One region of the Rhizobium sp. NXC14 genome, then DNA from elsewhere that is predicted to be linked to it. Evidence: predicted binding sites of a transcription regulator. Region 1 holds the regulator's gene; each other region holds the start of a gene.
The links. Region 1 encodes LexA, which represses DNA repair genes until DNA is damaged. Its sites were predicted from a motif close to TGTTCNNNNTGTGTTCNG; they were not measured.
Positions count from the first base shown of each region.

Region 1 (7,732 bases):
TGCCGTCACCGGCACCGAGGCTCCGGAGCTGAAACGGCCGCCGAGACGCATCACCGCGATCGTCCGGGGCGCCGATGCGCCTTTCGAGATCGGCGACATCATCACCGGCAAGGCACGGCTGACGCCGCCGGCGGGCCCCGCACTTCCCGCGCTCAACGACTTCTCCTTCGGTGCCTATTTCGACGGCATCGGCGCCAACGGTTTCTTCTATGGTGCGCCGGAGAAACTCGACTTGGAGGCAGGCCTGCAGGCGGCCAGCTGCACGTCGGAGGCTCTGCTCGAATGGCTCTACCGGCTGCGCAGCAGCATCGGCGACCGCATAAGATCGATCCTGCCCGGCGATACCGGCGCTTTTGCCGCTGCCCTGGTGACGGACGAACGGTGCGCCATATCGCACGCGACGACGGAGGCGCTGCGCCAGTCCGGCCTTGCCCATATCGTCGCGATCTCTGGCCTCAACATGGCGCTGTCGGCTGGCATCTTCTTCGTCGGCTTTCGGATGCTGCTCAGCCTCTTTCCCGGCGTCGCCCAAGCCTATCCGACAAAGAAGATCGCCGCTGCCGGCGCGCTCATCGCCGTCACCGCCTATTACCTGATCTCCGGTTTCGGGGTTTCGGCCGAGCGCGCCTTTATCATGATGGCCATCATGCTGATTGCCGTCTTCTTCGACCGGCCGTCGATCAGCCTGCGCAATGTCGTTCTCTCCGCGCTCATCATCATCGCCATTTCACCTTCGGAAGTATTGGGACCGAGCTTTCAGATGTCCTTTGCCGCCACATTGGCCTTGGTATCGGGCTATCAGTTGTGGAAGGACAGGCGTGTCCGCGAAAACGCTTTTCTGAAACTGCCGATCATGAGGCCGGTGGTTGCCGTCGCCGGTTTCTTCGGCGGCGTCTTCCTGACCTCGCTGATCGGCGGCTTTTCCACCGCATTGTTTTCGATTGAGCATTTTCATCGCCTGACGGCTTACGGCCTGCCGGCAAACCTTGCGACGATGCCGATTATCTCCTTCATCGTCATGCCGGCCGGATTGTTGGCGATGTTGCTCATGCTTTTCGGTTTGGACGCTCCGCTCTGGAAGGTCGTCGGATTCGGCCTCGATCTGGTGATTGCGGTTGCCAAGACGGTGTCCGGCTGGGGCGGTGATATCGGCATCGGCCGCTTGCCCGCCTGGTATTTCGCAGTGGCGGTGGCAGGCTTTCTGCTGCTGACGCTGCTGCGCACTCGGCTGCGCCACGTCGGCACCTCGATCATCGCCATCTCTACGCTCATCGTGCTGCTTCTGCCGGTTCCCCGGCCGCCGGATCTGCTGATTTCGGAGGATGGCAGTCTGGTTGCGGTCGTCGCGGCTGAGGCAATAGCTTCCAACCGTGAAAACCCGCCGGATTTCATATTCGACCAGTGGCAGAGAGCGCTGGTGCTGCCGACACATGATCCGCCGAAGATGCTGGATGGTCCGGCCATCCCGCCGGAAGGAGAAGGCCGCCGTGTCAGGCTTTCCCGCGATCAGCAGAACGAAGCGAGTGCGGCGATGCGGGCAGCCGCAGCAGGCGGTGAAGCAAACCGTTTTTCCTGCGTCAAGAAGGCTTGGTGCACATCAAGACTTGGCAATGGCCATATCGTCACCGTCATCGACAATGCCGCCTATCTCGGCCCGGCCTGCGATACGGCCGATATCGTCGTGACCTCGGTCCGTCTGCGTTTCAACAGCTGCCGTTCAGGTGGCACGCTTTTCACCGGCGAGACGCTGCGTAGGACCGGCTCGCTCGAATTGCGTTTCGCCGATGCCGGCCTGGAGGTCGCCACCGCATTCGATGCTTTGTCGCGACCATGGATGCGCCATCGCGCCTATGATTGGCGCAATGATCGTTTTACCGATTCCAGCCCATCCGGCGTCAGTGATAGCGACGGATGAGGCCGACGAGCTTGCCCTGCACCTTGACCCGGTCGGGCCCGAAGATGCGGGTCTCATAAGCCGGGTTGGCGGCCTCGAGCGCGATCGAGGCGCCCTTGCGGCGGAAACGCTTCAGCGTTGCTTCCTCGTCATCGACGAGGGCAACGACGATGTCGCCGGGACTGGCGGTACTGCCGTTGCGAATGATCACGGTGTCGCCGTCGAAGATGCCGGCGTCGATCATCGAATCGCCTTTGACCTCCAGCGCATAGTGCTCACCGGAGCCGAGCATATCTGAAGGAACGACGATATCGTGGGTGTTGTTCTGGATCGCCGAGATCGGAACGCCGGCGGCGATACGTCCCATGACCGGCACGGAGACGGAGTTGCCATTGTCGGCGACCGGCTTTGGCGCAGCGGGGGCGGCGACCGGCTGGGGCTTGCCGAGGCTGCCCTCGATGACGCTCGGCGAAAAACCGCGACGCTGAAGACTGGGGTTATAGGCCTCCGGAAGCTTGATCACCTCGAGCGCCCGGGCGCGGTTCGGTAGGCGGCGAATGAAGCCGCGTTCCTCAAGCGCCGTGATCAGGCGGTGAATGCCGGATTTCGAGGCGAGATCCAGGGCATCCTTCATTTCGTCGAAAGAGGGAGGAACGCCGGATTCCTTCATGCGCTCATGGATGAAAAGGAGAAGCTCCTGTTGTTTGCGCGTGAGCATCGACGTCAGACCCCGTGATTGAAACAAATCCAGAACGGACACTATATGTTCCATATGTGTTCCGCAAGTAGCTAAATTTCCGTAAAAGTTCACGTCAACTCGTGGAGATTTTTATTTTCATTTGCCGGATTGGCGCACATGTCTTGCATTGAGGGAGGTGCTGTCGCACATCTCTTGCCGGTTTCAGGAGGGATATTCATGAACGCGCATTCCGCCAGGTCGCACCCGCTGGATCATGTCGTGCTGCCCGTGGTCAATATCGATCTGGCGCGTGAGAGGCTTGGCAAGCTCGGTTTCACCGTCGCCGCCGATGCACGCCATCCCTTCGGAACGGAGAATGCCTGCGTCTTTTTCGCCGACAAGACCTATCTGGAGCCGCTTGGCGTGGCGAGTGTCGACGAGAGCGAGGCAGCGGCCCGCCAGGGCAACGTCTTCATCGCCCGCAATCGCGCCTTCCGTTTCCGCTGCGGCGAGGAGGGACTTTCTGCGCTGGCCTTCCTCAGCGAGGATGCCGACCTCGATCATAAGCGCTTCGTCAGCAACGGCGCGAGCGCCGGTGAGATGTTGCAGTTCAGCCGGCCGATGCGGATGCCGGACGGTTCGGAGAGCGTCGGCAGCTTTAAGCTGGCCTTTGCAGCTGATTTGCGCGCCCCCGATTTCTTTCTCTTTACTTGCCAGCGCATCAATTCGTTCCCTACAGATCGCGCCGCGCTGGAGACGCACGCCAATGGCGTGATCGGCATTGCCGAGATCGCACTTTGTGCACCGGACCCGGCGGCATTCGCCGCCTTCGTCGGGCTCGCGATTGGGCAGGCGGCGGTGGAGAAAACCGGTTTCGGCGTGAATATCGCGGCATCGAATGCAAAGATCAGCTTGATGACGCCGGAAGGGCTGGAGGCCTATTTCGAAACCGCTGTCTCATCAGCCGATCGCGGCCTGCGGGGGCGGGCAATCCTCTTCACCGTCATCGATCTTGCCGTGACAGAAGCGCATTTGGGTGCTAACGGGATCACATTCACACGCAAGAACAATCGCATTCTGGTGAAGCCCACGCCCGGGCAGGGTGCGCTCTTCGCCTTCGAGGAAACACGATGAGCACCGACACGAATTCCGAAGTCAGGATCGGCGAAGGCGAAGGCCAGGTGACTTTTTCCAATACTGGCCGCTTGTCGCTGATCGCCGGTCCATGCCAGATGGAGAGCCGGGATCACGCCTTCATGGTCGCCGGCACGCTGAAGGAGCTTTGCGGCAAGCTCGGCATTGGCCTCGTCTACAAGAGCTCCTTCGACAAGGCGAACCGTACCTCGCTCTCGGCTGAACGCGGCATCGGCCTGGAAAAGGGCATGGAGGTCTTTGCCGACCTCAAGAAGGAATTCGGCTTTCCCGTCATAACCGACGTCCATACGGCCGAGCAATGCGCCGAGGTGGCCAGGGTGGTCGATGTTCTGCAGATCCCGGCCTTCCTCTGCCGTCAGACCGACCTTCTGATCGCCGCCGCCAGAACCGGCCGCGCCGTCAATGTCAAGAAGGGCCAGTTCCTCGCCCCTTGGGATATGAAGAACGTTCTGAAGAAGCTCAACGCCAGCGGCAATCCGAATGTGCTCTTGTGCGAGCGCGGTGCCTCCTTCGGCTACAATACGCTGGTTTCCGACATGCGTTCGCTGCCGATCATGGCGGCGATGGGGGCTCCCGTCATTTTTGACGCCACCCATTCCGTGGCGCAGCCGGGCGGGCAGGGCGATTCCTCCGGCGGCCAGCGCGAGTTCGTGGAAACGCTGGCGCGCGCGGCAGTGGCGACGGGAATTGCCGGCGTCTTCGTCGAAACCCATCAGGATCCCGACAACGCACCGTCCGACGGGCCGAACATGGTCTATCTCAAGGACATGCCGCGACTGCTTGAGAAGTTGCTTGCCTTCGATGCGATCGCCAAGGCCTAACGTTCAACAGGCTGACATGATCGTGGTTTAGGCCACGATGCAATACCCCTTCGAAGGCGGGAAATTGCGCCATTGTAATTTGCACGCCTTCGATTATGACAGGCTTCGAACGACTTATCACCCACTGAGCAGGAAGAACCCATGACTGCAATCACCGATATCATCGCCCGCGAGATCCTCGATAGCCGTGGCAACCCCACCGTCGAAGTCGACGTCTATCTCGAAGACGGCAGCATGGGCCGCGCGGCCGTTCCCTCGGGCGCCTCGACGGGCGCACATGAGGCGGTCGAGCTGCGCGACGGCGGCAAGCGCTACCTCGGCAAGGGCGTCGAAAAGGCGGTCGAGGCCGCCAACAGCGAGATCTTCGACGCGATCGGCGGCATCGACGCCGAAAATCAGATCCAGATCGACAACATCATGATCGAGCTCGATGGCACGCCGAACAAGTCGCGCCTCGGCGCCAACGCCATCCTTGGCGTCTCGCTCGCCGTCGCCAAAGCTGCGGCCCAGGCATCCGGCCTGCCGCTTTACCGTTACGTCGGCGGCGCTTCCGCCAGCCTCCTGCCGGTGCCGATGATGAACATCATCAACGGCGGCGCTCATGCCGACAACCCGATCGACTTCCAGGAATTCATGATCCTGCCGGTCGGCGCCGATTCGATCGCCGACGCCGTGCGCATGGGTTCGGAAGTTTTCCATACGCTCCGCAAGGAGCTTGCCGCGCAGGGCCACAACACCAATGTCGGTGACGAAGGCGGCTTCGCTCCCGGCCTGAAGAGTGCGCCCGAAGCCCTCGACTTCATCATGAAGTCGATCGAGAAAGCCGGCTACAAGCCGGGCGACGACATGTGCCTCGGCCTCGACTGCGCCTCGACGGAATTCTTCAAGGACGGCAAGTATGTTCTGGAGGGCGAAGGCCGCACGCTCGAGTCGGGCGCCATGGCCGAATATCTGGCCGAGCTCGCCGGCAAATACCCGATCATCTCGATCGAAGACGGCATGGCCGAAGACGACTGGGAGGGCTGGAAGGCGCTGACCGATCTGATCGGCAAGAAGACTCAGCTCGTCGGCGACGATCTCTTCGTCACCAACTCGGCCCGCCTTCGCGACGGCATCCGCATGGGCGTCGCCAACTCGATCCTCGTCAAGGTCAACCAGATCGGCTCGCTGACGGAAACGCTTGATGCCGTTAACACGGCGCATAAGGCAGCCTATACCGCCGTCATGTCGCACCGCTCCGGAGAAACGGAAGATTCGACCATTGCCGATCTCGCCGTTGCCACCAACTGCGGCCAGATCAAGACCGGCTCACTGTCGCGTTCTGACCGTCTCGCCAAGTACAATCAGCTGATCCGCATCGAGGAGGGCCTAGGCCCCCAGGCCCAATATGCCGGCCGCTCGATCATCAAAGGCTAATCCGATCTGATTTGCAATGCTCGACCCGCGCCTCACCGGCGCGGGTTTTTTCTTGCCGGCGGTTACGGTCAATGAACGGTTAATCTCTGCGCGTTATGCTGAACGAATTGGTAATGCGTTCAAGAGCATGCGTGTATGTGGACAAAGCATCATAAGAAGAGAAAGCTCGGCCGCTTCGTCATCCCGGCTATGACGGTCGCCTTCCTTTCCTATTTCGGTTATCATTGCATCCATGGCGATTATGGCCTGCGGGCGACGGAGACGTTCGAGCGTCAGCGGGTCGCGCGCGAAAGAGAGCTTGCCGTCCTGAAGGCGAAGCGCGAACATCTGGAAAGCCAGGTGGCGCTGCTGAGTGACGGCTCGCTCGACAAGGACATGCTGGACGAAAAGGCGCGATATCAGCTGAATATGTCGCGTGCGGACGAGATCGTCATATTCAAACATTATTCCAATTAACCGGAATCGGGTTAATTGGAATTTCTGATTTATTTCCAATAACTTAGCGTCGAATACGAGCCATGCAATTATGGCATTGCTGTGGTCATATTTCTTCCCTATGGTACGCGCCACCGAGAAACGACAAACCCATAGGGAGGGTTGAATGGCGCCGCGAAAGACCGCGACCGTTTCCAGCCGCAAAACTGCAGCAAAACCAGCAGCCAAAGCATCGAATGGAGGCCCAGTAGCCGACTTCGATCGGGATGAGGAACTCAAGGCCTATCGCGAGATGCTACTGATCCGCCGCTTCGAGGAGAAGGCCGGTCAGCTTTACGGCATGGGCTTCATTGGCGGCTTTTGCCATCTCTATATCGGTCAGGAAGCTGTCGTCGTCGGCATGCAGATGGCGCAGAAGGAAGGCGATCAGGTCATCACCGCCTATCGCGACCACGGCCACATGCTGGCAACCGGCATGGAGGCGCGCGGGGTCATGGCGGAACTGACCGGGCGCCGTAGCGGCTATTCCCACGGGAAGGGCGGCTCAATGCACATGTTCTCGAAAGAGAAGCATTTCTACGGCGGTCACGGCATCGTCGGCGCCCAGGTTTCGCTCGGAACCGGCCTTGCCTTTGCAAACCACTACCGCGGCAACGGCAATGTCGCCATCGCCTATTTCGGCGACGGCGCTGCCAACCAGGGCCAGGTCTACGAGAGCTTCAACATGGCGGCTCTCTGGAAGCTGCCGATCGTCTATATCGTCGAAAATAACCGCTACGCCATGGGCACCTCGACCGCCCGTGCCACCGCTCAGTCGAATTACTCGCTACGCGGCTCCGGCTTCGGCATTCCCGGCATTCAGGTCGACGGCATGGACGTTCGCGCCGTCAAGGCGGCGGCCGACGAGGCGCTCGAACATTGCCGCTCCGGCAAGGGCCCGATCATTCTCGAAATGCTGACCTATCGTTATCGCGGCCACTCCATGTCCGATCCGGCGAAATATCGCACAAAGGAAGAAGTGCAGAAGATGCGCTCCGAACAGGATCCGATCGAGCAGGTAAAGGCACGCCTCATCGAAAAGGGCTGGGCTTCCGAAGACGATCTGAAGGCGATCGACAAGGATGTTCGCGACATCGTCGCCGACAGCGCCGACTTCGCACAGGCCGATCCGGAGCCGGATGCATCCGAGCTCTACACCGACATTCTGCTCTAATCGGGGAGGGAACCCATGCCTATCGATATCCTCATGCCCGCCCTCTCTCCGACGATGGAAGAAGGCACGCTGTCCAAATGGCTGAAGCAGGAAGGTGACAAGGTCACTTCTGGCGACGT
Region 1 is NZ_CP021030.1:2,092,649-2,100,380, forward strand. Features, by position in the region: gene NXC14_RS10325 (ComEC/Rec2 family competence protein) at 1-1,915, shown strand, start outside; gene lexA (transcriptional repressor LexA) at 1,896-2,612, opposite strand; gene NXC14_RS10335 (VOC family protein) at 2,811-3,707, shown strand; gene kdsA (3-deoxy-8-phosphooctulonate synthase) at 3,704-4,549, shown strand; gene eno (phosphopyruvate hydratase) at 4,691-5,965, shown strand; gene NXC14_RS10350 (septum formation initiator family protein) at 6,101-6,421, shown strand; gene pdhA (pyruvate dehydrogenase (acetyl-transferring) E1 component subunit alpha) at 6,567-7,613, shown strand; gene NXC14_RS10360 (pyruvate dehydrogenase complex E1 component subunit beta) at 7,629-7,732, shown strand, end outside.

Region 2 (7,732 bases), 1.7 Mb from region 1:
ACCGCAGGCCTACGCCGATCTTGCTTGAGATTGCGCGAAGTGCTTGGATGAACCCGAGGCTTGGCGTAAACTGATACCCGCAAACGACCATAAGAAGGGAAACTCCATGAGTGTGCGTGTATCCGGGAAACATATGGAAATTGGTGAATCCTTCCGCCAAAAGATCGAGGACCAAATTGGAACGGCCATCACGAAATACTTCGATGGGGGGTATTCCGGCCAGGTGACCGTCGAAAAGGCGAGTTCTCGTTTCTCGGCAGACTGCAAGCTTCATCTCGACAGCGGGGTGGTGCTTCATGCCGCCGGCGAAGCGACGGATCCGCAGCTTGCTTTCGACGCCGCTTCCGAACGCATCGAGAAACGCCTGCGTCGCTACAAGCGCAAGCTGAAGGACCACCATGCCGGAAACCACCTGAATGGCTTTGCAGAAGTCTCCTATACGGTCATGGACTCCGTTCCTGATCACGAGGATGAAATTCCCGACGATTTCGCCCCGGCAATCGTCGCTGAAAGCACGAAGCAGTTGAAGACCATGTCCGTCGCCACCGCCGTGATGGCGCTCGACATGACCGACGAGCCGCTTCTCCTGTTCCGCAGTCCCGGCAAGGAACATCTGAACATCGTTTATCGTCGGCACGACGGAAATATTGGCTGGATCGATTCGGCCAATATCAAAGGCTGAGATCAGAGTGGTGAGCGGCGGTATCGCCGCCGCTCCTCGCATCAACTGATCCCGGCGACAGAAGGAAAAAGAAATGGCATTGGCAGATTTGCTCCATCAGGATGCGATCATTCCCGCCCTCAGAGTAAATTCCAAGAAACAGTTGCTTCAGGAATTGGCGGCAAGAGCCGCGAGGATCACCGGGCTCTCCGAACGGGAGATCTTCGACGTCATCCTGCAGCGCGAACGCCTGGGTTCGACCGGCGTCGGCAACGGTATCGCCATTCCCCACGGCAAGCTGGTGAACATTCATTCCATCGTCGGCATCTTTGCCCGGCTGGAGCAGCCTGTCGATTTTGAAGCGCTGGACGACCAGCCCGTCGACCTCGTTTTCCTGCTGCTTGCGCCGGAGGGCGCCGGCGCCGACCATCTCAAAGCCCTGTCGCGCATCGCCCGCGTCCTGCGCGATCAAGACCTGGTTGCAAAGCTGCGGGCCACCGATTCCGCCTCGGCGATCTACGCCTTCCTCAACGAAGAGCAGACGTCGAACGCTGCTTGAGCTGCATAATCCCTAAATGAAAAAAGGCGCCTGATTTCGCAGGCGCATTTTTTATTTACCCAGGGCTGAACGGTCAGAACTCTTCCCAGTTATCCCGAGCCACGGCGGCCGAGCCATGCGATTGAGGTGTGGTGCGGTGGGTCGCCGGCGCGTGGCGGACCACAGGAGCGGTTGCCAAGTGCGAGGGGGCCGCAGCCGGCGCACGCATCTGCCTCGCCACGGAGGCGAGCGCGGTCGCGTTGGCGGAGCCGGACACCCTGAAGCGCGTGGCGAGCGTCTTCAGCGTCTGCGCCTCGTCGTTGAGCGCCACGCTGGCGGCGGTCGCTTCCTCCACCATCGCCGCATTTTGCTGCGTCACCTGATCCATCTGGTTCATGGCCTGGTTGATTTCCTTCAGCCCCACCGCCTGTTCGCTGGCCGATGCCGAGATCTGCCGGATGAGGCTGTTGATGCCCATCACCTGTTCTGCGATCTTGTGCAGCGTCCCGCCGGCGCGCCCGACGAGATCGACGCCTTCCTTGACCTGGACGGCCGAGGTGTTGATCAGAGTCTTGATCTCCTTGGCGGCAGTGGCCGAACGCTGCGCGAGTTCACGCACTTCCTGGGCGACGACGGCAAAACCCTTGCCGGCTTCGCCGGCGCGAGCCGCTTCGACGCCGGCGTTCAGCGCCAGCAGGTTCGTCTGGAAGGCGATCTCATCGATGACGCCGATGATCCGCGATACCTCCGTCGAAGACTGCTCGATCCCTTGCATGGAGGCGATGGCCTTCTGCACCACTTCGCCTGATTTCTCGGCATCCTGGCAGGCGAGATTGACGTTGTCGGCAGCCGTGCGGGCATTCTCGGCACTGGAATCGACCTGGGCGGTGAGCTCGTTGAGCGCTGCCGCTGTCTCTTCCAGGCTTGCTGCCTGCTGCTCGGTACGTTTGGCGAGATCGGAAGCGCTGTTGCTGATCTCGCCGGTGCCGGCGCCGATATTGACGACGCTGAGATTCATCGTGTTGATGGTCTCTTCGAGGCTTGCAAGCGCGGCATTGAAATCCTGCTTCAGTTTGCCGTATTCGCCGGGGAAATCTTCGGTGATGCGGTAACCCAGATTGCCCTGAGACAATTCCGAGAGGCCGGCGCCGACGACCGAGACGATGCGACGCTGCAGCGACACCGATTGCTGCCGTTCCGATTCCGAACGGCCGCGCTCGGCCTCTGCGGCCTGTCGCTGGTGGGTGGCCTCGTCTTCGAGGCGCCTGGAGTCGGCGAGCTTGAAGCGGAACCCTTCGAGTGCCTTTGCGACCGAACCGACTTCGTCGGTACGGTCCTGGGCCGCGACGGGTTCGGCATATTCGCCGTCGCTGAGCGTTTTGACGCTGGCGACAAGGCTGCCGAGCGGCCTCTGCACGAGCGAGCGGACGGCGAAATAGAGCGCCAGCATCACCGCGCCGAGCACGATCAGGCCGGTGGCGATCATCATGTAGGTCTGATCCTGCACCGGCGCGTTGATCGCGGTGTGCGGGACGTCGACAAGCACGACCCAGATGGCGTTGACGCCGGGGACGTCGAATGGATAGACGACGCGGTCGAAAGGATCGAGGCCGTCATAGGTGAGGTTTCGGACGAGGCCGGGCTGCTTGTTCGACAGCGCCGCCTTGACGACGTCGGCGCCTTCGCCGTCATATTGCTTGGTCATCAGGTCGGGGACCGGCGCGACGATCCAGTTGCCGGCCTGCGAGAGCAGCGTCACGCGGCCGGAGCCGAAGGGGTGCAGCGCCTGAAGCTTATCGGTCAGCGACTTCAGCGAGATGTCGACGCCGCCGACGCCGATCATCTTGCCGCCCGACATGACAGGATAGGCAATGGAAGTCAGCAGCGTCGGTACGTCGGTTCCCTCGGCCATGTAAGGCGTGGTGATCGCGCCCTTGCCGCTGTCGGCAGCAAGCTTCCACCACTCAGCGGTATAATCATTGTCGAAGGTCGAATACTGGATGCCGCCATCCTTGGTTTTCGACCAATAGGGCGTGAAGGCGCCGTTCTTGTTGGTGCCTTCGTCATTGTTGTTGGCAATCTCGGTCGTCTTTCCGTCCAGCGCACCAAGCTGCTCGCAGAACCAGCTGCCGAAGGCGAAGGCATTCTGTTCCAGATTGGCTTTCAGCACGTTGATCATGCCCTTGCGATCGAGCGACTTTCCATCATGGGCTCGGCCGATGACGCCTGACATGCTGCGGGCAGCGCTGGCGAGTTCGCCGACATTGGCGGCGATCTCATTGGCGATCGACTTTGCCTCGAGATTGGCTTGATCCATCGTCAGCATCTGAACGCGATCCCTGGTCTGGCCGATGAGGAAAAAGTTCGAAGCGATGAGAACAAGCGCGATGGCAATGCCGGTGATGGCGATAAGTTTCGCCGCAAGCGATTTCATGCGAAAAATGAACATGGGTTCCTCAGGCAAGGATGCGCCGAACGGGCATTCTTCGGCGCAGGAGCGAAGGCATGGCTCCGTCATGGAGCAGCCGCATCAGCCGCGGATCCGCATATGCGACGATCCGGCGATCGCTGGGAAGATCGCCGGAGACCTGTTAAATTTAAATGAAACTTAAGTGGTTATATGAGCAAAACCGCAGAAATCTCCTTTAAAATTGAAGGACATCTGCCGACGTTTCGCAGGCAGGCCAGGCTATATTCTGTCTGCGACTTCCCCACTCAAAGGAATCGACGGTTGCGCGCCTGATTTGAGGCATGCGAGCGAACCGGCGACCGCCGCGCGGCGCAGCGCTGTCGGAAAATCAAGCCCGTCATCGAGGCTGGCGGCGAAATAGCCGCAGAAGGTGTCTCCCGCTCCGACCGTGTCGACAGGATCGATCGCCAGCCCCTGCGCTCTTGAGAGGACCCCGTCACGAATGGCGATGACGCCATCGCCGCCGAGCGTCACGATCAGGGTCTGGCCGGTTTCATGATGCAGGCGGACAAGCGCTGCCTCGCGCGCTCCTGCGTCCATGCCGTCCTGTCCGGCAAGTCGCTCGAACTCAGTCTCATTGGCAATGACGATATCGGCGAGGCGTCCGAGACGCGGCGCATCGGGAATCAGTGGGGCGAGGTTGAGGATGCTGGTGATGCCCTTGGCGCGTGCGGCCGAGAGCGCGCGTTCGACGGCCGCGACCGGCACCTCAAGCTGCAACATCAGTATGTCGCCTTCGTGCATGCGGCCGATCGCGGTTTCCGCATCGGCGGGCGCGACCAGCCCGTTGGCGCCCGGCACCACGGCAATCATGTTCTCGCCGTCGCCGCCGACCAGAATCAGCGCCGTTCCTGTGGGACCGTCGATATGCTTGACGAGGGAGAGATCGGTTCCTGCCTCATCGAGCAGAGAAAGAGCATCGGCAGCAAAAGCATCCTTGCCGACGGCGCCGGCCATATGCACATAGCGACCGGCGCGGCGGGCTGCCAGCGCCTGGTTGGCGCCCTTGCCGCCGGCGGCCGTGGCAAAACCGTTGCCGGCCACTGTTTCGCCGGGCTTCGGCAGGCGCTCGGTCGTGGCGATGAGATCCATGTTGATGGATCCGAAAACTGTGATCATCAGGCTGTCCCGTCTTTTGGAGCATGCCAATGACATCATGCTCCTGCTATTTCATGGGGCGAGACACTGCCGAAGCGATCACTCCTCGTCAACCACCCGAAGCTTGAGAAGGCCGGTACGGCTTTCCACGGATTTGGCCGGGACCTCGCCGTCGCGGGCAGGCTTTGCGTCGCCGCCTGCCTCGAATTCCAGCGCCTCGATCTTGGCGCCGCGTTTGGTGAGCTTGTCGGCTGACGTGACCACCATGTCGATATCTTTCTGCGCCATGGCGAAATGGCCCTGCAGCTTGCGCACCCGCTCGTCGAGGCGGCCGAGATCGTCCATCAGGAGCGCCACCTCGCCCTGGATCAGATGCGCCTGCGCCCGCATGCGCTGGTCTTTCAGCACCGCCTGGATGACCTGGATCGACAGCATCAGCAGCGATGGCGAGACGATAACGATGCGCGCGCGGTGTGCCTTCTGCACCAGGGCCTCGAAGTTCTCATGGATCTCCGCGAAGATCGATTCCGACGGCACGAAGAGAAAAGCCGTCTCCTGGGTTTCCCCCTGAATCAGATATTTCTCTGAAATATCCCGGATATGAATCTCCATGTCGCGGCGGAACTGCTGGCTGGCGATCTTGCCGGCCTCGGGGCTGGCTGCGTCGCGGATGGCGTTCCAGGCTTCGAGCGGGAACTTCGCATCGATAACGAGCGGCGGCGCGCCGTTTGGCATGCGGATCGTGCAGTCCGGCCGCGAACCGTTCGAGAGCGTCTGCTGGAATGCATAGGCGCCCATCGGCAGGCCGTCCGCGACGATCGTCTCCATCCGTGACTGGCCGAAGGCGCCGCGCGTCTGCTTGTTCGAGAGAATCGCCTGCAGTCCGACCACGTCCTTGGCGAGCGTCTGGATATTGTTCTGCGCGGCATCGATGACCGCCAGCCGCTCCTGCAGGCGCTGCAGGTTCTCATGCGTCGATTTCGTCTGCTCGGTGATCGTCGAGCTGACGCGCTGCGACATGCCGTCGAGACGCTGGCTGATTGCCTGGTTGAGCTCGCTCTGACGCGCGCCAAAAACCTCGGCCATGGCCGTGATGCGGCCCTGCATCTCCGCCTGGATCTTCAAAAGCTCGGCCATGCGCGCCTCGCTTTCGCCAGCCCGGAGGCTCGCCTCCTCCGCCTGCTCGCGGCGGAGGCTGGCGCTGCGCAAGAGAAGGATGATCACCATAAGCACGAAGGCGACAAAAACGCCGCCGGCAAGCGCCAGCATGGCCGGGCTCAGCGAGGCGTTGGAGAGGGCAAGCGATTCGGAATGAACGGTCATGCCGCAACCATAACAGAAGCTGCGGCAATACATAGATCAAAACGTGAACGAAATCCTCTGTCGCCTTTTTCCTCACCGATGCAGAAAATCGCCGCCGATTTAACCATTGCTCAACCATATTCGCCAAAATCTGTGCCGCAGAATTCCCTCCAGCGCCGTTGCGCCAAGTACAGAGATTTCCATGACATCCCAGCAGACCGACAGTGCACTCAGGCAGCGCCTCGATTTCATCGAACTGGACGAGGCGGCGCGCCGGTCGATACGGGATCTCAGCCCCGTCATATCAGAGCTAATCGGCGGCGCCCTCGACAAGTTCTATGCCAAGATCGCCAAGACCCCCGCCGTCTCAGGCTTTTTCGCCGACAAGAACCATGTCGCCCATGCCAAGAAGCGGCAGCAGGATCATTGGGGCAAGCTTGCAGGCGGCGCCTTCGACGAAACCTACGTCGACGGCGTGACCGCGGTCGGGCGCACGCCCGCCCGCATCGGGCTGGAGCCGCGCTGGTATGTGGGCGGCTATGCCCTGGTTCTGTCCGAGCTCGTCAAGGGCATCATGGAGAAGCAGTGGCCGTCGGTCTTTGCGCGCCAGCAGGGCAAATTGCTCGCCGAGAAGCTGTCGGCGGTCATCAAGGCCGGCATGCTCGACATGGATTATTCGATCTCGGTCTACCTCGAGACGCTTGAAGCCAAGCGCCAGGCTCTGGAACAGCAGCGTGCCCAGGCCGAGGCCGATCAGGCGATGGCGCTGGAGCAGCTGCGCCGCGGTCTGGAGGCGCTGTCGAGCGGCGATCTCGAGGCCACTCTGCCATCCGACCTGCCCGGTAATTTTCGGCAGATGGCCGAGGATTACAACCGTGCCGTCAAGGCGCTGCGCCATTCCTTCGCATCGGTGCGCGACACGTCGGGCCATATCATGAATGGCGCCGACGTCATCTCCAATGCGACCAACGATCTCGCATTGCGCACTGCCCAGCAGGCGGCCGGCGTCGAGGAGAGTTCGGCTGCCCTGCAGCAGCTTTCCGTCAGCGTCGGCCAGACCGCCGCCAATGCCGAGAAGGCTTCGGACGCCGTACGCGAGACGCAGCAGAAGGCGAAGAATTCGGGCGAACTCGTCACCAGCGCCGTGTCGGCGATGGCCGGTATCGAGAAATCCTCGACGGAGATTTCCAAAATTATCGGCGTCATCGACGAAATCGCCTTCCAGACCAATCTTCTGGCGCTGAACGCCGGCGTTGAGGCGGCGCGCGCCGGTGATGCCGGCAAGGGTTTTGCGGTCGTCGCGCAGGAAGTCCGCCAGCTCGCCCAGCGCACGGCCGATGCGGCCAAGGAGATCAAGAACCTGATCTCGCAGAGTTCGAGTCAGGTTAACGAGGGTGTCGGCATCGTCTCGAGCACCGGCGAGGCGCTGAACGATATGATCAGCCGCATCGATATCATCAACCGCTTCGTCGCCGATATCGCCGCCGCCGCCCGCGATCAGGCGATTGGCGTCAACGAGGTCAGCGTGGCGATCCGCAGCATGGGCGAAATCACCCAGCAGAATTCCGGCATGGTCGAGCGCACGTCGGCGGAAACCCGCCGCCTCAAGGACGAGGTGGACCAGCTGATCGAGCTGTTGCGCCGCTTCCGCGTCCGTTCGGAA
Region 2 is NZ_CP021030.1:407,745-415,476, forward strand. Features, by position in the region: gene raiA (ribosome-associated translation inhibitor RaiA) at 107-682, shown strand; gene ptsN (PTS IIA-like nitrogen regulatory protein PtsN) at 756-1,220, shown strand; gene NXC14_RS02030 (methyl-accepting chemotaxis protein) at 1,294-3,648, opposite strand; gene NXC14_RS02035 (ribokinase) at 3,889-4,788, opposite strand; gene NXC14_RS02040 (DNA recombination protein RmuC) at 4,867-6,090, opposite strand; gene NXC14_RS02045 (globin-coupled sensor protein) at 6,272-7,732, shown strand, end outside.
Region 2: the regulator LexA is predicted to act here: its motif matches at 6,123-6,140, upstream of NXC14_RS02040 (DNA recombination protein RmuC).

Region 3 (7,732 bases), 1.0 Mb from region 1:
CGTGCTGCGGTGACCGGTGATCTCGGCCTGCAGGCGATCCCGGGCCTGGCTGAGATCGAGCGTCCGCTCGGCTACGCGCCGTTCCAGTTCTTCGCGCGCCTGCTGTTCGCTGAAGATCCTGAGCGTGATCGTCTGGCGGCGGCGCAGGAGGAAGGCGGCGCCTGCCAGAAGCGGCAAAAGCAAGAGCAGCGCCAGCATGCGCGTTTCGCGGACCGCCGCATCGAGGGACGGCCCCAGCGCTACAAGATGCTGCAGATGCCACCTGGTTGCGGGGACTGGCATCGCGACCCCAAGGAAGCTGGTTTTTCCGGCGCCGCCGGGCATGACGATCTCGACGACGTCAAGCCGGTCGCCCACATGTCGGACGATATCGAGCGGCAATGGCTGAAGCGGCGCATCACCAAATTGCACGCTCTCGCGGATCGCCGTCAGCCGATCCTCGGCGATCCGGCCGATCGTCATGAACCGCCATGAGGGAACGCTTGTTATGAGGACGATGCCGCGATCGTCGATGACGTAGGACGGTGCGCCCGAGGCATTCCAATCCGCCTCAACATCGTCGAATTCCACCTTGACGACGACGACGCCCAGAAGACCGCTGCTGCCTGATATCCGCTGGGAAATATAAAGGCCCGGCTTCTTGCTGACCGTCCCGAGCGCGAAATGTTCGGCCTGTCCTTCGGTGACCGCGCCCTGGAAGTATTCGCGAAAACGATAGTCATTGCCGACGAAGCTCGTCGGTTCGCGCCAATTGCTGGCCGAAACCGCGATGCCGTTCTTGTCTATGACGTAGATGACGGCAGCCTTCGTGCCGGCAGCCAGCGTCTCCAGCTTCCGGCTGAGCTCATCGAACGTGGCGGCGTCGCGCCCCGCCAAGGCGGCGCCGAGCGCGGTATCCTGCGACAGCACGAAGGGCAGCGCCCGGTATTTTTCGAGGACCGTGCGCAGCAGCGCTACATTCATCCTCGCATCGGTGCGTGCTTGTTCCTCCAGGGCCGCCTCTGCCCGCCGCCGGCCGATCTCGCCGCTGACCCAGAGGCTTGCGAGGACGGCCGAGAGGGCGAGCACTGCATAGGCCCACCACATCCGGCGGATGCGGTGCTGCAAGGGCAAGGAGGGCCAAGGCCTTTGCGAGACTGACAAGGACATGGGGGATTTGTGCATCTTTCCGCACGAGACGCAAATAGATTTGTGTGGTTTTTCGCATCTCCTTAAAGACCCAAGGGCCTATGGAAAGTTTTTATGCAGGAAATACAACGCTCTAGAAAGGCTACTCGAAACTGGCACGGCGCTTGCGAAAGAGATGGCAACAACGGCTGAGCTGTTGGAGTGAAGCGAACGGCTCGGGAGGCCGGAGTTCGTTCCGGACGAGCCTTTAGGAGGACATCATGATCGCAGCACCATTCGATGCAGTCGCGGACAGCAAGCGCAGAAAACCCTTTTATGCCCATCTTTACGTTCAGGTTCTCGCCGCCATCGCCGCGGGTATCCTGCTCGGCCATTTCTACCCCGAACTCGGCACGCAGCTGAAGCCGCTCGGCGATGCCTTCATCAAACTCGTCAAGATGATCATCGCGCCGGTCATCTTCCTGACGGTTGCGACCGGTATTGCCGGCATGAGCGACTTGAAGAAGGTCGGCCGCGTCGCCGGCAAGGCAATGCTCTACTTCCTAACCTTCTCGACCTTGGCGCTCGTCATCGGCATGGTCGTCGCCAATGTCATTCAGCCCGGCGCGGGCATGAATATCGATCCGGCTTCGCTCGACCCGAAGGCCGTCGCAACCTTTGCCGAGAAGGCGCATGAGCAGAGCATCGTCGGCTTCCTCACGAACATCATCCCCACGACGATTGTCGGCGCCTTTGCCGATGGCGATATTCTGCAGGTATTGTTCTTCTCGGTGCTGTTCGGCATTGCGCTCGCCATGGTCGGCGAAAAGGGTGAGCAGGTCGTGACCTTCCTCAATGCGCTGACGGCTCCTGTCTTCAAACTTGTCGCCATCCTGATGAAGGCCGCCCCCATCGGTGCCTTCGGCGCCATGGCCTTCACAATCGGCAAGTACGGCATCGGTTCGATCGCCAACCTCGCCATGCTGATCGGCACCTTCTACATCACCTCGCTGCTCTTCGTTCTGGTCGTGCTCGGCGCCGTCGCCCGCTATAACGGCTTCTCGATCCTGGCGCTGCTGCGCTACATCAAGGAAGAGCTGCTGCTGGTTCTCGGCACCTCGTCGTCCGAGGCCGCACTGCCAGGGCTGATGAACAAGATGGAAAAGGCCGGCTGCAAGCGCTCGGTCGTCGGCCTCGTCATCCCGACAGGCTATTCCTTCAATCTCGACGGCACCAATATCTACATGACGCTGGCCGCCCTTTTCATTGCCCAGGCAACCGGCATCCAGCTCTCCTGGGGTGATCAGATCCTGCTGCTGCTCGTGGCGATGCTGAGCTCGAAGGGGGCTGCTGGAATCACCGGCGCCGGCTTCATCACGCTTGCCGCGACGCTCTCCGTCGTGCCCTCCGTGCCAGTCGCCGGCATGGCGCTTATCCTCGGCATCGACCGCTTCATGTCGGAATGCCGGGCGCTGACCAACCTCGTCGGCAATGCGGTCGCGACGATCGTCGTGGCACGCTGGGAAAAGGAACTGGATACCGCGCAGCTCGCCGCAGCTCTCGGCGGCCAGACGGAAGAGGCGGCACCGGCCGGCGGACTTCAGCCCGCCGAATAGACCAGCCGATCGTTGGTAATCCTTGCAGCGGCCCGTTCCACAACGGGCCGTTCGCGTATCGAGAATTTCGTTCTCTCGTCGTCATTCCCGGCCATTGTGCAGCCTTGTGCCTAGGATCTGCTACCGACCCGAGGCAGATGCTCCGGACAACCGGGGGACAAGCCCGAGCATGACGAAGGAGGGTCGGCGGACTTTCTTCAGCGGCCCCAGGCCCGTTATCCAACGAGCCCGGTTTCGTTCCGCTCAGCCGCGATTATCGCCGAGTAGGCGATCGTAGACGGCGCCGATCGCGTTTGCTTCCTTCTCCAGAGCGAAATTCGACCTGACATGGCGCAACGCATTCTCGCCATGGGCAATCGCGAGAGTTGGATTTGCGATGTAAGGGGCGATGGCCCGCGTCAGCGCCTCACCATCGCCGGCGGCCACCACCGAGCCGGTCTCGCCTTCGGCGATGAGTTCGGCATAGGCGCCGGCGTCCGATGCCACCACCGCGGTCCGCGACGCCATGGCTTCGAGCGGCGTCAGACCGAAGCCCTCATTGCGGGAAGGGGCTACGTAAAGCGTCAAACGGCGATACCAGATTTTGATATCGGGCACTTCACCGAGGAAAAGGATACGGTCGGCGAGGCCCGCGGCGGCGACATCGGCCTTGAGCTTTTCGCCGAAGGCGGTGTGCTCCGCCGTCACGCGGCCGGAGACGACGGCCGTCCATTCGGGGTGCTGCGGCAAGAGGTCGATCATCGCTTGGACGAAGAGATCGGTGCCTTTCTGATGACGCACGCGGCCGAAGCAGCCGACGAGATAGCGTCCGCGCAGCCCGGTGGCGCCAATGCCATCGTCGGCCGTTTCCGGCGGGTGGAACAAGGAAAGGTCGACGCCGTGCTGGATGACCGTGTGAGGCACCTCGAGAAAGGAGCCGGAACGGTCGCTGGTCGCGATTACCGCATCCATGCGGCGGATCAGCCATCTCGTATAGGCGGTGTGACGGCGTTGCGCGGCCGAGGTGAAGAGCAGCTTCAGCGGCATGCGCAGGACATGACGAAGCAGGATGCCGACGGCCATCTCATTGTTGCGGCGGGCGTGCCAGACGCGGTGACGGCGCCGGGCCGGCGGGCGCCAGAGCCCGAAAAGCTGCGCCCAACTCAGTTTTGGCAGGCCCTCCGGCAGGCCCGGCCCGAGCGTTGCTATGCGCATGCCAAGCCGGATCTGGCACGGGATGAGCTGGACGATGGTCGAGGTGACGCCGGAGAGCCGGCGCTTGAAATTGGGCGCGATGATCTCGACGTCACGAATGTCCGGCAAGGATGGATCTCATGTCTGGCGGGCGATCAGCCCCAGGAAACCTGGAGGATTTCATAGGCCTTGGAGCCACCGGGCGCGTTGACCTCGATGGAATCGCCGACTTCCTTGCCGATCAGCGCACGGGCGATCGGGGAGGAGATGGAGATGCGGCCGGCCTTGACGTCGGCTTCCTGGTCGCCGACGATCTGGTAGGTCTTTTCTTCCTCGGTGTCCTCGTCGACGAGCTTCACCCTGGCGCCGAACTTGATCTTGTCGCCCGACATCTTGGTGAGATCGATAACTTCGGCGCGCGCCGTCAGGTCTTCCAGCTCGGTGATGCGACCCTCGTTGTGGCTCTGGGCTTCCTTGGCTGCGTGGTATTCGGCATTTTCGGAAAGGTCGCCATGGGCACGGGCTTCGGCGATCGCCTCGATGATTCGGGGACGCTCTTCCTGCTGACGCCAGCGCAGTTCTTCCTGCAGCTTGACGAAACCACCCTGTGTCATCGGTACCTTATCAACCATTTTTCTGTCCTTCACTCCTTGCGGCCGCCCGTCTTGCGTCAGCACAGTCAGGCACACACAAAAGAAAACAGGTCCCGAAGGGGAGCTTCGGAACCGTGCCACAATCATAGTTGCATGCTTATAGCAGATCGCCACGGCTGATTTCCAGAAAATTCGCATAAATGAAACCCAACCCGCTGGTACGTCAGGTGATGTGCGCCAAAACGGGGCATAAGCGGGGACGTCGGGATTGACTTTGCAACCAAGAACATATAGTGAACATTCTAATGAAGAAGTCGCTAACCGAACGTTTGGCCATCCTTTCAGACGCCGCGAAATACGGTGCTTCCTGTGCTTCCAGCGGCACAGTGAAACGCGATTCGCGCAGAAGCGGCGGACTGGGTTCGACCGAGGGGTCCGGCATCTGCCATGCCTATGCTCCGGATGGGCGGTGCATTTCGCTTCTGAAGATCCTGCTCACCAATTTCTGCATCTATGACTGTGCCTATTGCGTCAATCGCTCCTCTAGCAATGTCGAGCGGGCACGCTTCACGGCGGAGGAGGTCGTCTGGCTGACGCTCGAATTCTACCGCCGCAACTATATCGAAGGCCTCTTCCTGTCCTCCGGTATCATTCGCTCTTCCGATTACACGATGGAGGAGCTGGTCCGCATCGTGCGTGAGCTGCGGGTAACCCACAATTTCCGCGGCTATATCCATCTCAAAGCGATCCCTGAGGCGTCGCCGCATCTGATCGAGGAGGCGGGGCTTCATGCCGACAGGCTGTCGCTCAATATCGAACTGCCGACCGATAGCGGGATTTCCCGTTTCGCACCGGAGAAGAAGCCTGCCAGTATCAGGCGATCGATGGCTGATCTCAGGTTGAAGATCGAGGCTGCTGATGAACCGACGCTTAAGACCAAAAAACGACAGCGTTTCGTCCCGGCCGGCCAGAGCACGCAGATGATCGTCGGCGCGGACGGGGCCAATGATGCGACGATCCTGGCGAGCAGCGGCCGGCTCTATAGCAGCTATGGCCTGAAGCGCGTCTATTATTCCGCCTTCAGCCCTATCCCCGACGCCTCTAAAAACCTGCCGCTGATCAAGCCGCCGCTGATGCGCGAACACCGGCTTTACCAGGCCGACTGGCTCTATCGATTCTACGGTTTCGGCGTCGAGGAAATCACTGCAAACCAGGCGGGCGGCATGCTCGATCTCAATCTCGATCCGAAGCTTGCTTGGGCGCTTGCCAACCGAGGCGAATTTCCCGTCGACATCAACAAGGCCGAGCGCGAGCGGTTGCTGCGTGTTCCGGGTCTCGGCACTAAGACGGTGAAGGCGATCGTTTCGGCGCGCCGTTTTCGCCGCCTGCGGCTCGACGATCTCTCGCGGCTCGGCGTCTCGATCAAGAAAGTTCAAGCCTTCATCTCAGCGGAAGGCTGGTCGCCCCGACGGCTGATCGACCGCCCGGACCTGCGCGCCATGTTTGAGCCGCAGCCTGAACAATTGTCGTTGCTGTGATGCGCAGGGTCGTGCTTGCGGGACGCGGAGATTTAGGCGAATGGCGGGATGCCGCGCGCGCCTTGGCAGCCGCCGGCATATTGCCCGAGGAGATCGACTGGCGCGGAAAAAGCGCTGAGGCCGATCTTTCGTTTCAACGCGATGCCATGCCGCCGGAGCCTGCGACATCACGCAAGCCGATGACGGTGCCGCCCGCTTTCATCGAGCTTGCGGAGACGGTTCTCTGCCATTCCGATCCCGCGCGATTTTCCTTGCTTTACCGTCTGCTCTGGCGGCTGCAATTGGACCGGCGACTGCTTGAAGTGGCTTCCGATGAGGATGTCTTGCGGGCCAGGCTGATGGCGAAGAATGTTCGGCGTGACGCGCACAAGATGACAGCCTTCGTCCGTTTCAAGGAAGTTGGTGCGGTATCGGCAGCGCGTCGGAAATTCCTCGCCTGGTTCGAGCCCGACCATCATATCGTAAGGCGCACGGCTCCGTTTTTCCAGCGCCGTTTCAACGACATGGACTGGCTGATTGCTACGCCCAAGGGGTCGGCCGCCTGGGACGGCGATCGGCTGACAATTGCCGACGAGCCATGCGACAGACCTAATCTCAGCGATGCCACCGACGAGCTCTGGCGTACCTACTACGCCAATATCTTCAACCCGGCGCGTTTGAAGGTGAAGGCGATGCAGGCGGAGATGCCGAAGAAGTACTGGAAGAACCTGCCGGAGGCCGATCTCATTCCTGGCTTGATTGCATCGGCCGAAAGCAAGGTGCGGGAGATGGCGGCGCGGGAGGCGACGCAATCGCTGCCGTTCCACGACCGCTTGCAGCAGGCGGCACGCAATCTCCCGGCAGAACCTGAGGCTCCAGCGGGCACGCTGGAAGCACTGCGCGCGGAAGCCGCCGTCTGCACGCGCTGTCCACTGCATGCCAATGCCACCCAGACCGTGTTCGGGGAGGGGCCGCGCGATGCGCAGGTGATGTTTGTCGGCGAGCAGCCGGGCGACCAGGAGGATATTGCGGGCCGCCCCTTCGTCGGACCTGCCGGCAGGCTTCTCGATCAGGTGATAGCAGAGGCCGGCATCGACCGATCGAGGCTCTACGTCACCAATGCGGTCAAACATTTCAAGTATGAGCCGCGTGGCAAGCGGCGCATCCACCAAAAGCCCAATATGAGCGAGGTGAAGCATTGCCGCTGGTGGCTCGATCGGGAGCTGGCGCTGATCAAGCCGAAACTGATTGTCGCAATGGGGGCAACGGCGCTTGCGGCGCTGACCGATGTGAAGGAACGGCTGCAGGATGTCAGGGGAAGGGCGATGGCGATCGAAGGAGGGCGTACGCTCTTCGTCACCGTGCATCCATCCTATCTGCTGCGCATTCCTGACGAGCGGCTGAAGGCAGAGGAACTGGCGCGGTTTCGCGAGGATATGATCGAAATTCAGCGGCTTATGGTCTTAGCCGCATAAATTGATTCCGGCGAAATAGCGCCAGCGCCCATCGAGCGATGGCGCTATCTCTTTGTTTTTACGCAATCCAGCAAGACTGCGGCACAGTTCTGCTGGAATTGCTCTCATGTCAAGCGAAGTAGCTCTGCAGCGGCCGGACTTCGAGATTGCCCGCCCTCAGCGCCTTGATCGCCTGAGCGGCGGCTTCGGCGCCGGCCATCGTCGTGTAATAGGGCACCTTCTGCATCAACGTTGCGCGGCGCAGTGACTTG
Region 3 is NZ_CP021030.1:3,115,529-3,123,260, reverse strand. Features, by position in the region: gene NXC14_RS15390 (ATP-binding protein) at 1-1,164, opposite strand, end outside; gene NXC14_RS15385 (dicarboxylate/amino acid:cation symporter) at 1,389-2,723, shown strand; gene NXC14_RS15380 (glycosyltransferase family 4 protein) at 2,967-4,025, opposite strand; gene greA (transcription elongation factor GreA) at 4,052-4,528, opposite strand; gene NXC14_RS15370 (putative DNA modification/repair radical SAM protein) at 4,795-6,027, shown strand; gene NXC14_RS15365 (UdgX family uracil-DNA binding protein) at 6,027-7,481, shown strand; gene carB (carbamoyl-phosphate synthase large subunit) at 7,591-7,732, opposite strand, start outside.
Region 3: the regulator LexA is predicted to act here: its motif matches at 4,772-4,789, upstream of NXC14_RS15370 (putative DNA modification/repair radical SAM protein).

Region 4 (7,732 bases), 1.8 Mb from region 1:
TGGATGGCAAGAGGCATGGACGGCTGAGCCCTCGCATTTCAGGTTTTCCGGAGCAATCCTCACAGAAATCCCAACCCTTGCCGAAGCGCCGCCGCTCGCCCATAAAGGCCCGATGACGGGCGAAGGCCGTCGAGACGAAGGCAAATGGCATGAACGAGCAAACCACAGCGGAGGACGCCAGCCGGCGAAGCTTCCGCCTCCACAACATGGCGGTGCCGGCGCGGCCGCTGGAGCCGGCGCTCTATCTTGTCGCCACTCCCATCGGCAATCTCGGCGACATCACGCTGCGCGCATTGGAAACGCTGGCCGGCGCCGACGTGCTGGCCTGCGAGGATACGCGCGTCACCCGCGTTCTGCTCGACCGCTACGGCATCCAGAACCGCCCCTTCGCCTATCACGAGCACAATGCCGACGAAGCCGGCCCGCGGCTCATCCAGGCGCTCGAAGCCGGCCGCTCGGTGGCGCTGGTGTCCGATGCCGGCACGCCGCTCGTCTCCGATCCAGGCTACCGGCTGGCCCGGCAGGCGATTGCCGCCGGTTACCGCGTCATTCCCATTCCAGGCGCCTCGGCGCCGCTCGCCGCCCTTGTTGGTTCCGGCCTGCCGAACGACGCCTTTCTCTTTGCCGGCTTTCTGCCGGCCAAGGACAAGGCCCGCCGCGATCGTCTCGGTGAATTTGCCGCAGCTCCGGCGACGCTGATCTTTTTTGAATCGCCCCATCGCATCGCTGCCACGCTTCTTGCCGCCGCCGATGTGCTCGGCCCGGGCCGGCCGGCCTGCGTCTGCCGTGAGTTGACCAAGACCTATGAAGAATTCCGCCGCGGCACGCTGGCCGAACTCGCCGCCCATTACCAGCAGGTGGAAAACGTCAGGGGCGAGATCGTCCTCGTCGTCGGTCCGCCGCAGCCGGTAGAAACCTCCGAGGCCGATGTCGAAGCCGTGCTTGCCGATCTGTCGATGTCGATGCCGACAGCAAAGGCTGCGACCGAGGCCGCCCGTCTCACCGGCCTGCCGCGCAAGGCGCTCTACCAGCGCCTGCTGGAGATGAAGGGCGGCAATGGGTGATAAAGACCTCACCGCCGTAAAAAGGAAGGCGCTGCGCCGCGGCCGCATGTCGGAATATGTCGCCGCCGCCTTCCTGATGCTGAAGGGATACCGTATCCTGGCGCTGCGCCACCGCACCAGGCTCGGCGAGATCGATATCGTCGCCCGCAAGGGCGATCTCGCCGTCTTCGTCGAGGTCAAGGCCCGCCATGGCGAGGCTGCGGCGATCGACGCCGTGTCTGTCGCCGCTCAGAAGCGGATCCGGGCGGCAAGCGATCTGTGGCTCGCCCGCCAGGCGGATCAGGCCCGCCTTTCCCAGCGCTACGATATCGTCGCGGTCATGCCCGGCCGGTTGCCGCGGCACTTTCCCGACGCCTTCTGAGCGCTTTCAGCCCGGTCGAGTTTCCGGATTGTTAAAATTTTAGTCCCCCGTTGAACGAGCTCCTTAGGACTTTCTGCTACCCACCGTCGCAATAGGGGTTGAGATTAGGGGGTTGTTGCGTGGCCTTGAAGATGATGCTTGCAAGCGCGGTCGCCATGGCGGCGCGCTCGGTGCCGTATATCGCGCTGAAGCCGGCCGGGAAATCCTTCGTCGCGCATGCGAGCGACCACCTGCCGCTGAAATCGACGCCGATCAATCCCGACTGGATCATCAGCGGCAATCCGCAGGCGCGCACCGCCGAACATTCGCGCGGACATGACGAGGCGTCGCTGACGGCGATCTGGGACTGCACGGCGGGCGAATTCCGCTGGTATTTCGGCTGGGACGAGACCGTGATGATCCTCGAAGGCGAGGTCCATATCACCGCCGAGGATGGCACGGAACGGACCCTGCGCACCGGCGACGTCGCCTTTTTCGCCGGTGGAACCTGGGCGAGCTGGCGGGTCGACACCTACGTCCGCAAGGTCGCCTTCCTGCGCAAGCCTTTCCCGAAGCCTTTGGCGATCGCCTATCGTCTGCGCAACATGCTGCGCAACGGCGGCAGCCAGGGCATCGCCGCCTGAAAGTTGCGAACGCCCGAAGCCCTTGATGACCGTTGCGTTTAATGCCGGGCCGACCTACATCTGTCCGGCATTCAGCGAGGGACGGAAATGGCCAAGATCACCAATGTAGCGGTCCAGATGGATCATGTCGCCGGCATCAATATCGCAGGTGACTCCACCTTCGCCATGAGCCTGGAAGCGCAGGCGCGCGGCTACAGGCTCTTCCATTACACCCCCGAGCGCCTGAGCTTCCGCGACGGCAAGCTCTTTGCGAGCGTCGAGCCGATGGTCCTGCGCGACGTCAAGGGTGATCACTTCGAGCTTGGCGCGCCCGAACGCGTCGACCTTTCGACCATGGATGTGGTGCTGCTGCGCCAGGATCCGCCCTTCGACATGGCCTATATCACCTCGACGCATCTGCTCGAGCGCATCCACCCGAAGACGCTCGTTGTCAACGATCCGGCCTGGGTTCGCAATTCGCCGGAGAAGATCTTCGTCACCGAATTCTCCGACCTGATGCCGAAGACGCTGATCACCAAGGATCCGGCCGAAATCCGCCGCTTCCGCGATGAGATGGGCGACATCATCCTGAAGCCGCTCTATGGCAATGGCGGCGCCGGCGTTTTCCATTCGACCCGCGACGATCGCAATCTCTCATCGCTCTTGGAAATGTTCGGCCAGCTTTTCCGCGAACCCTTCATCGCCCAGCAATATCTGCCCGACGTGCGCAAGGGCGACAAGCGCATCATCCTCGTCGACGGCGAGTTCGCCGGCGCGATCAACCGCGTGCCGGCCGAGCATGACAGCCGCTCCAACATGCATGTCGGCGGCCGCGCCGAGGCGACCGAGCTGACGCCGCGCGAAAAGGAAATCTGCGCCCGCATCGGCCCGGCGCTGAGGGAACGCGGCTTCCTGCTCGTCGGAATTGACGTCATCGGAGATTACATGACCGAGATCAACGTAACCTCGCCGACAGGCATCCGCGAGGTCAGGAAGTTCGGCGGCGCCGATATAGCAAGCCTGCTCTGGGACGCGATCGAGCGCAAGCGCGGCTGAGGCTGCGATCGGGTACAACCGCGCCCACCGCTGATTATCTGTCTGCGTTCTTTTATTGTTCTTGTTTTAGTCCGGCTTCCGTGCCAGATTGCAACCGCTGGCTTTCAACGGCCACAGGGGGCGGTCTCTAAGAGTTTGCGGGACAAGGGTGGGCATATGGTCGCGCGTGTCAGTACGGTAGCATTCCAGGGCATCGAAGGCGTTCCGGTCGAGGTTCAGGTCATGATCGCGCCCGGCAAGGTCGGCATGCAGATCGTCGGCCTGCCTGACAAGGCGGTAGCCGAAAGCCGTGAGCGTGTGCAGGCTGCCCTTCACGCCTCCGGCCTGGCGCTGCCGGGCAAACGGGTGACCGTCAATCTGGCGCCCGCCGATCTGCCGAAGGAAGGTTCGCACTTCGATCTGCCAATCGCACTCGCGCTGATGGCGGCTCTCGGCGCCATTCCTGGCGACGCGCTGACCGATTATGTCGTCGTCGGCGAACTCAATCTCGACGGGACGATCGCCGCCATTGCCGGCGCGCTGCCGGCCGCGATCGGCGCCAATGCGCTCGGCAAGGGGCTGATCTGCCCGGCCGAAAGCGGCGCGGAAGCCGCCTGGGCCGGCGCCGAGGTCGATATTCTCGCCCCGCGCAGCCTGATTGCCCTTGCCAATCATTTCCGCGGCACGCAGGTACTGTCTAGGCCGGAGCCGTCGATCCGCGCCAATGCCGCCAACCTGCCGGACCTTGCCGAGATCAAGGGCCAGGAAAGCGCAAAACGCGCGCTCGAGGTGGCGGCCGCCGGCGGCCACAATCTCCTGATGGTCGGGCCTCCCGGCTCCGGCAAGTCGATGCTGGCGTCGCGCCTGCCGTCGATCCTGCCGCCGCTTTCGCCGACCGAACTGCTTGAAGTGTCGATGGTTCATTCGATCGCCGGCCAGCTCACCGGCGGCAAGCTGTCCGACCGCCGGCCTTTCCGCACCCCGCACCACTCCGCCACCATGGCAGCGCTTGTCGGCGGCGGCCTCCGCGCCCGGCCGGGCGAAGCCTCGCTTGCCCATCACGGCGTGCTCTTCCTCGACGAATTCCCCGAGTTCACGCCGCAGGCGCTCGATGCGCTGCGCCAGCCGCTCGAAGGCGGCGAATGCGTCATCGCGCGCGCCAATCACCGCGTATCCTATCCGGCGAAATTCCAGCTGATCGCGGCGATGAACCCCTGCCGCTGCGGCATGGCCGGTGAGCCCGGCCACACCTGCGCGCGCGGCCCGCGCTGCATGAGCGACTATCAGGCCCGCATCTCCGGCCCGCTGATGGACCGCATCGATATCCGCATTGACGTGCCCGCCGTTTCCGCCGCCGATCTGATCCGGCCGATGGCGGCCGAGGCCAGCGCCGACGTCGCCCGCCGCGTCGCCCAGGCCCGCGAGATCCAGCAGGAGCGGTTCGAACGCGCCGGCGCCAGGGATATCGGCACCAATGCCCGCTGCTCCACCGCGATGATCGAAAAACTCGCCGAGCCCGATGCGAGCGGCCTGCAGCTCCTGCGCGACGCCGCTGACAAGATGAAATTCTCCGCCCGCGGCTACCACCGCGTCCTCAAGGTTGCCCGCACGTTGGCCGATCTCGACGACAAACCGACCGTCGGGCGTCTGCATCTCGCCGAAGCGATTTCTTACCGCATCGCTGGTGAGAGGTTGACGGCGGCGGCGTGAGGTAGAAGTGAATAGGGAATGGCAAATAGCGAAAAGCTAGCTAATTGCTTGCTTCACGCCAATCCGTCCCACATCCTATTCGCTATTCGCTATTCGCTATTCGCTATTCGCTATTCGCTATTCGCTATTCGCTATTCGCTATTCGCTATTCGCTATTCGCTATTCGCTATTCGCTATTCGCTATTCAGCTCCCCAACCCCTCAAACAGCGCCGTCGAGAGATACCGCTCCGCAAAAGACGGGATGATGATGACGATGTTCTTGCCGGCATTTTCCGGCCGGCTGCCGACCTTGATCGCGGCGGTCAGAGCCGCGCCTGAGGAGATGCCGACGGGCACGCCTTCGAGCCGGGCGATCAGGCGGGCCTGTTCGAAGGCCTCGTCATTGGTCACGGTAACGACCTCGTCATAGATGCCGGTATCGAGGATCTTCGGCGCGAAGCCGGCGCCGATGCCCTGGATCTTGTGCGGGCCGGGATTGCCGCCTGAGAGCACCGGCGAATCGGCGGGTTCGACGGCGATGATCTGGATCTCGGGCTTATGGCTTTTCAGCACCTGGCCGACGCCGGTGATCGTGCCGCCGGTGCCGATGCCCGAGACGACGATATCGACCTTGCCCTCGGTATCGTTCCAGATTTCCTCGGCCGTCGTCTTGCGGTGGATCTCGGGGTTAGCAGGGTTTTCGAACTGCTGCGGAATGATGGCGTCGGGAAGCGACGCTGCCAGCTCCTCGGCCCTGGCGATCGCGCCCTTCATGCCCTTCGACCCTTCCGTCAGCACCAGCTCGGCGCCGAGCAGCGCCAGCATCTTGCGGCGTTCGACCGACATGGTTTCCGGCATGGTGAGGATCAGCCGATACCCCTTGGCGGCGGCGGCAAAGGCGAGTGCGATGCCTGTGTTGCCCGAGGTCGGCTCGATCAGAACCGTCTTTCCGGGGGTGATCCTGCCCTGCGATTCCAGGCTTTCGATCATTGCCACGCCGATGCGGTCCTTGACGGAGGCGATTGGATTGAAGAATTCGAGTTTGCCGATCAGGTTTGCCACCACGCCCTTTTCCCGCGCCAGTTTGTCGAAGCGCACCAGCGGCGTGTCGCCGATGGTCTCGGTGATCGAGGAATAAATGCGGCCGCGGCCGGGTTTGTGCGACATGGTGCTCTCCCTTTGGACTTCGGTCCCTGAAATCGAGGAGGAGAATAGGGTCAAAGACGGAATGAGACCAGAGCCCGTTCGTCCCGGGCTGGGGTGGCGGAGAGAAAATAAGCTTTGAAAACCGTTCCTTGACGGATGTTTATTTCACGCAGCCCGCGTGGCGATGAAGGCTGCCGTGCCGGCAAGGATGCCGGCTGCAACCCGGTTCAGCGCCTGCAGGGCGCGCGGCTGTTTCAACATGGTGCGGGCGCGCGCCGCAAGCAGCATATAGGGCACCAGCACGGTGATCAGCACCACGAAGGTGACGGCGAGCAGAAGCGCATAGTCGCGCAGGGTGATATTGCCGATATCGATCAGCGTCGGCGCCAGCGCGACATAAAACAGCATCGTCTTCGGGTTGCCCAGCGTCACCAGCAGGCCCGAAAGGAAGGACAGGCCGACATTGCCGGATTTTTTTGCGGCAATATCCTGCGGCAGCAGCCCTGCCGTCCACAGTTTCCAGGCGATGTAGCCGAGATAGAGGGCGCCGGCGATCTTGATGATGAGGAAAACTTCCGTGAAGGTCTGCGCCACGAAAGCTAGGCCCAGAATGACCGCGGTGAGATAGGTCATATCGCCGAGCACCAGGCCGAGACCCATGAAGAAGGTCTCGCGGAAATTCGAGCCGAGCGCACGCGCGACGATCGCGGTAATGCCGGGCCCCGGAATGGCCGCGGCGATGAACAACGCTCCGGCATAGGCAAGCAAGGCGGCAAGGCTCATCTGTGGCTCCTCTTCCCCGGCGTTTTACATCCCCCGGGCCTTGCCATCAATCCGCTGGCGCTGATGGGTCCATCACGAGAAGAAATGCTTGCCGCCGCGTGCCTGCGCAGACATCTCAGCCCTGAAGCGCCCACGGCCGTAGCCAGCGCGGCGTCCAGCCGAGATTCATGCCGGCGGCGGCCAGCAGGATGATTACGGCGCCCGCGACCTGCATCGGCTGGAGCGCATGGCCGAAGGCCAGCCGGTCGACGAGGATCGCGGCGATCGGATAGAGGAAGGAGAGCGCCCCGGTCAGATGCGTCGGCAGCCGCTGGATCGCGCCGTAGAGCAGCACATACATCAGCCCGGTATGGACGACTCCGATCGTCACCAGGATCGCCCAGCCGCCGGCATCGCCGGGCAGTTGCGAAAACTCCGTCATCGGCGCCAGCATCAGCATGCCGGTTGTGACCTGGATCAGCGCGATCAGATGCGGCGGCGTGCCTTTCAGCCATTTCGCGGCAAGAGCTGCCAGCGCGTAGAAGAAGGCCGCACCCAGCGCCATCAGAATGCCGAGGCCGTAGCCATCCATTCCCCCGCCGGCCTGAGGTTTTGCCTCGACGATCGCCGCCATGCCTGCAAAGGCGAGCGTCAGCCAGAACAGCTTGGCGGCGGTGATCTTTTCGCCGAGGAACAGCGCCCCGAGCACCAGCAGCATGAAGGGCTGGGTGTTGTAGACGGTCGTGGCGATCGAGATCGTCGCATGCGAATAGGAGGCGAAGAGCAGCAGCCAGTTGACGACAATGGCGACGCCGCCGAAGACGGCGATGCCGAAGGCGCGCAGCGTGATGATGCCAGGCCGCAGCAGCCCGAGGGCGCCGCAGATGACGAGCAGCGTCATCGAACCGAACAGGCAGCGCCAGAAAACCACACCGCTGACCGGCTGGCCCGACATGACGACGAACCAGCCGATCGTCCCCGAGATCAGCATCGCTGCCGTCATTTCCACCGAACCTCTTTTGATATCGCCGCTCATGGTAGCCTCCGTTTTGCTCGGACGATTTTATTGCGT
Region 4 is NZ_CP021030.1:313,874-321,605, forward strand. Features, by position in the region: gene rsmI (16S rRNA (cytidine(1402)-2'-O)-methyltransferase) at 150-1,064, shown strand; gene NXC14_RS01585 (YraN family protein) at 1,057-1,425, shown strand; gene NXC14_RS01590 (cupin domain-containing protein) at 1,545-2,048, shown strand; gene gshB (glutathione synthase) at 2,136-3,083, shown strand; gene NXC14_RS01600 (YifB family Mg chelatase-like AAA ATPase) at 3,240-4,772, shown strand; gene cysK (cysteine synthase A) at 4,957-5,919, opposite strand; gene NXC14_RS01610 (LysE family translocator) at 6,064-6,681, opposite strand; gene NXC14_RS01615 (DMT family transporter) at 6,797-7,696, opposite strand.
Region 4: the regulator LexA is predicted to act here: its motif matches at 3,129-3,146, upstream of NXC14_RS01600 (YifB family Mg chelatase-like AAA ATPase).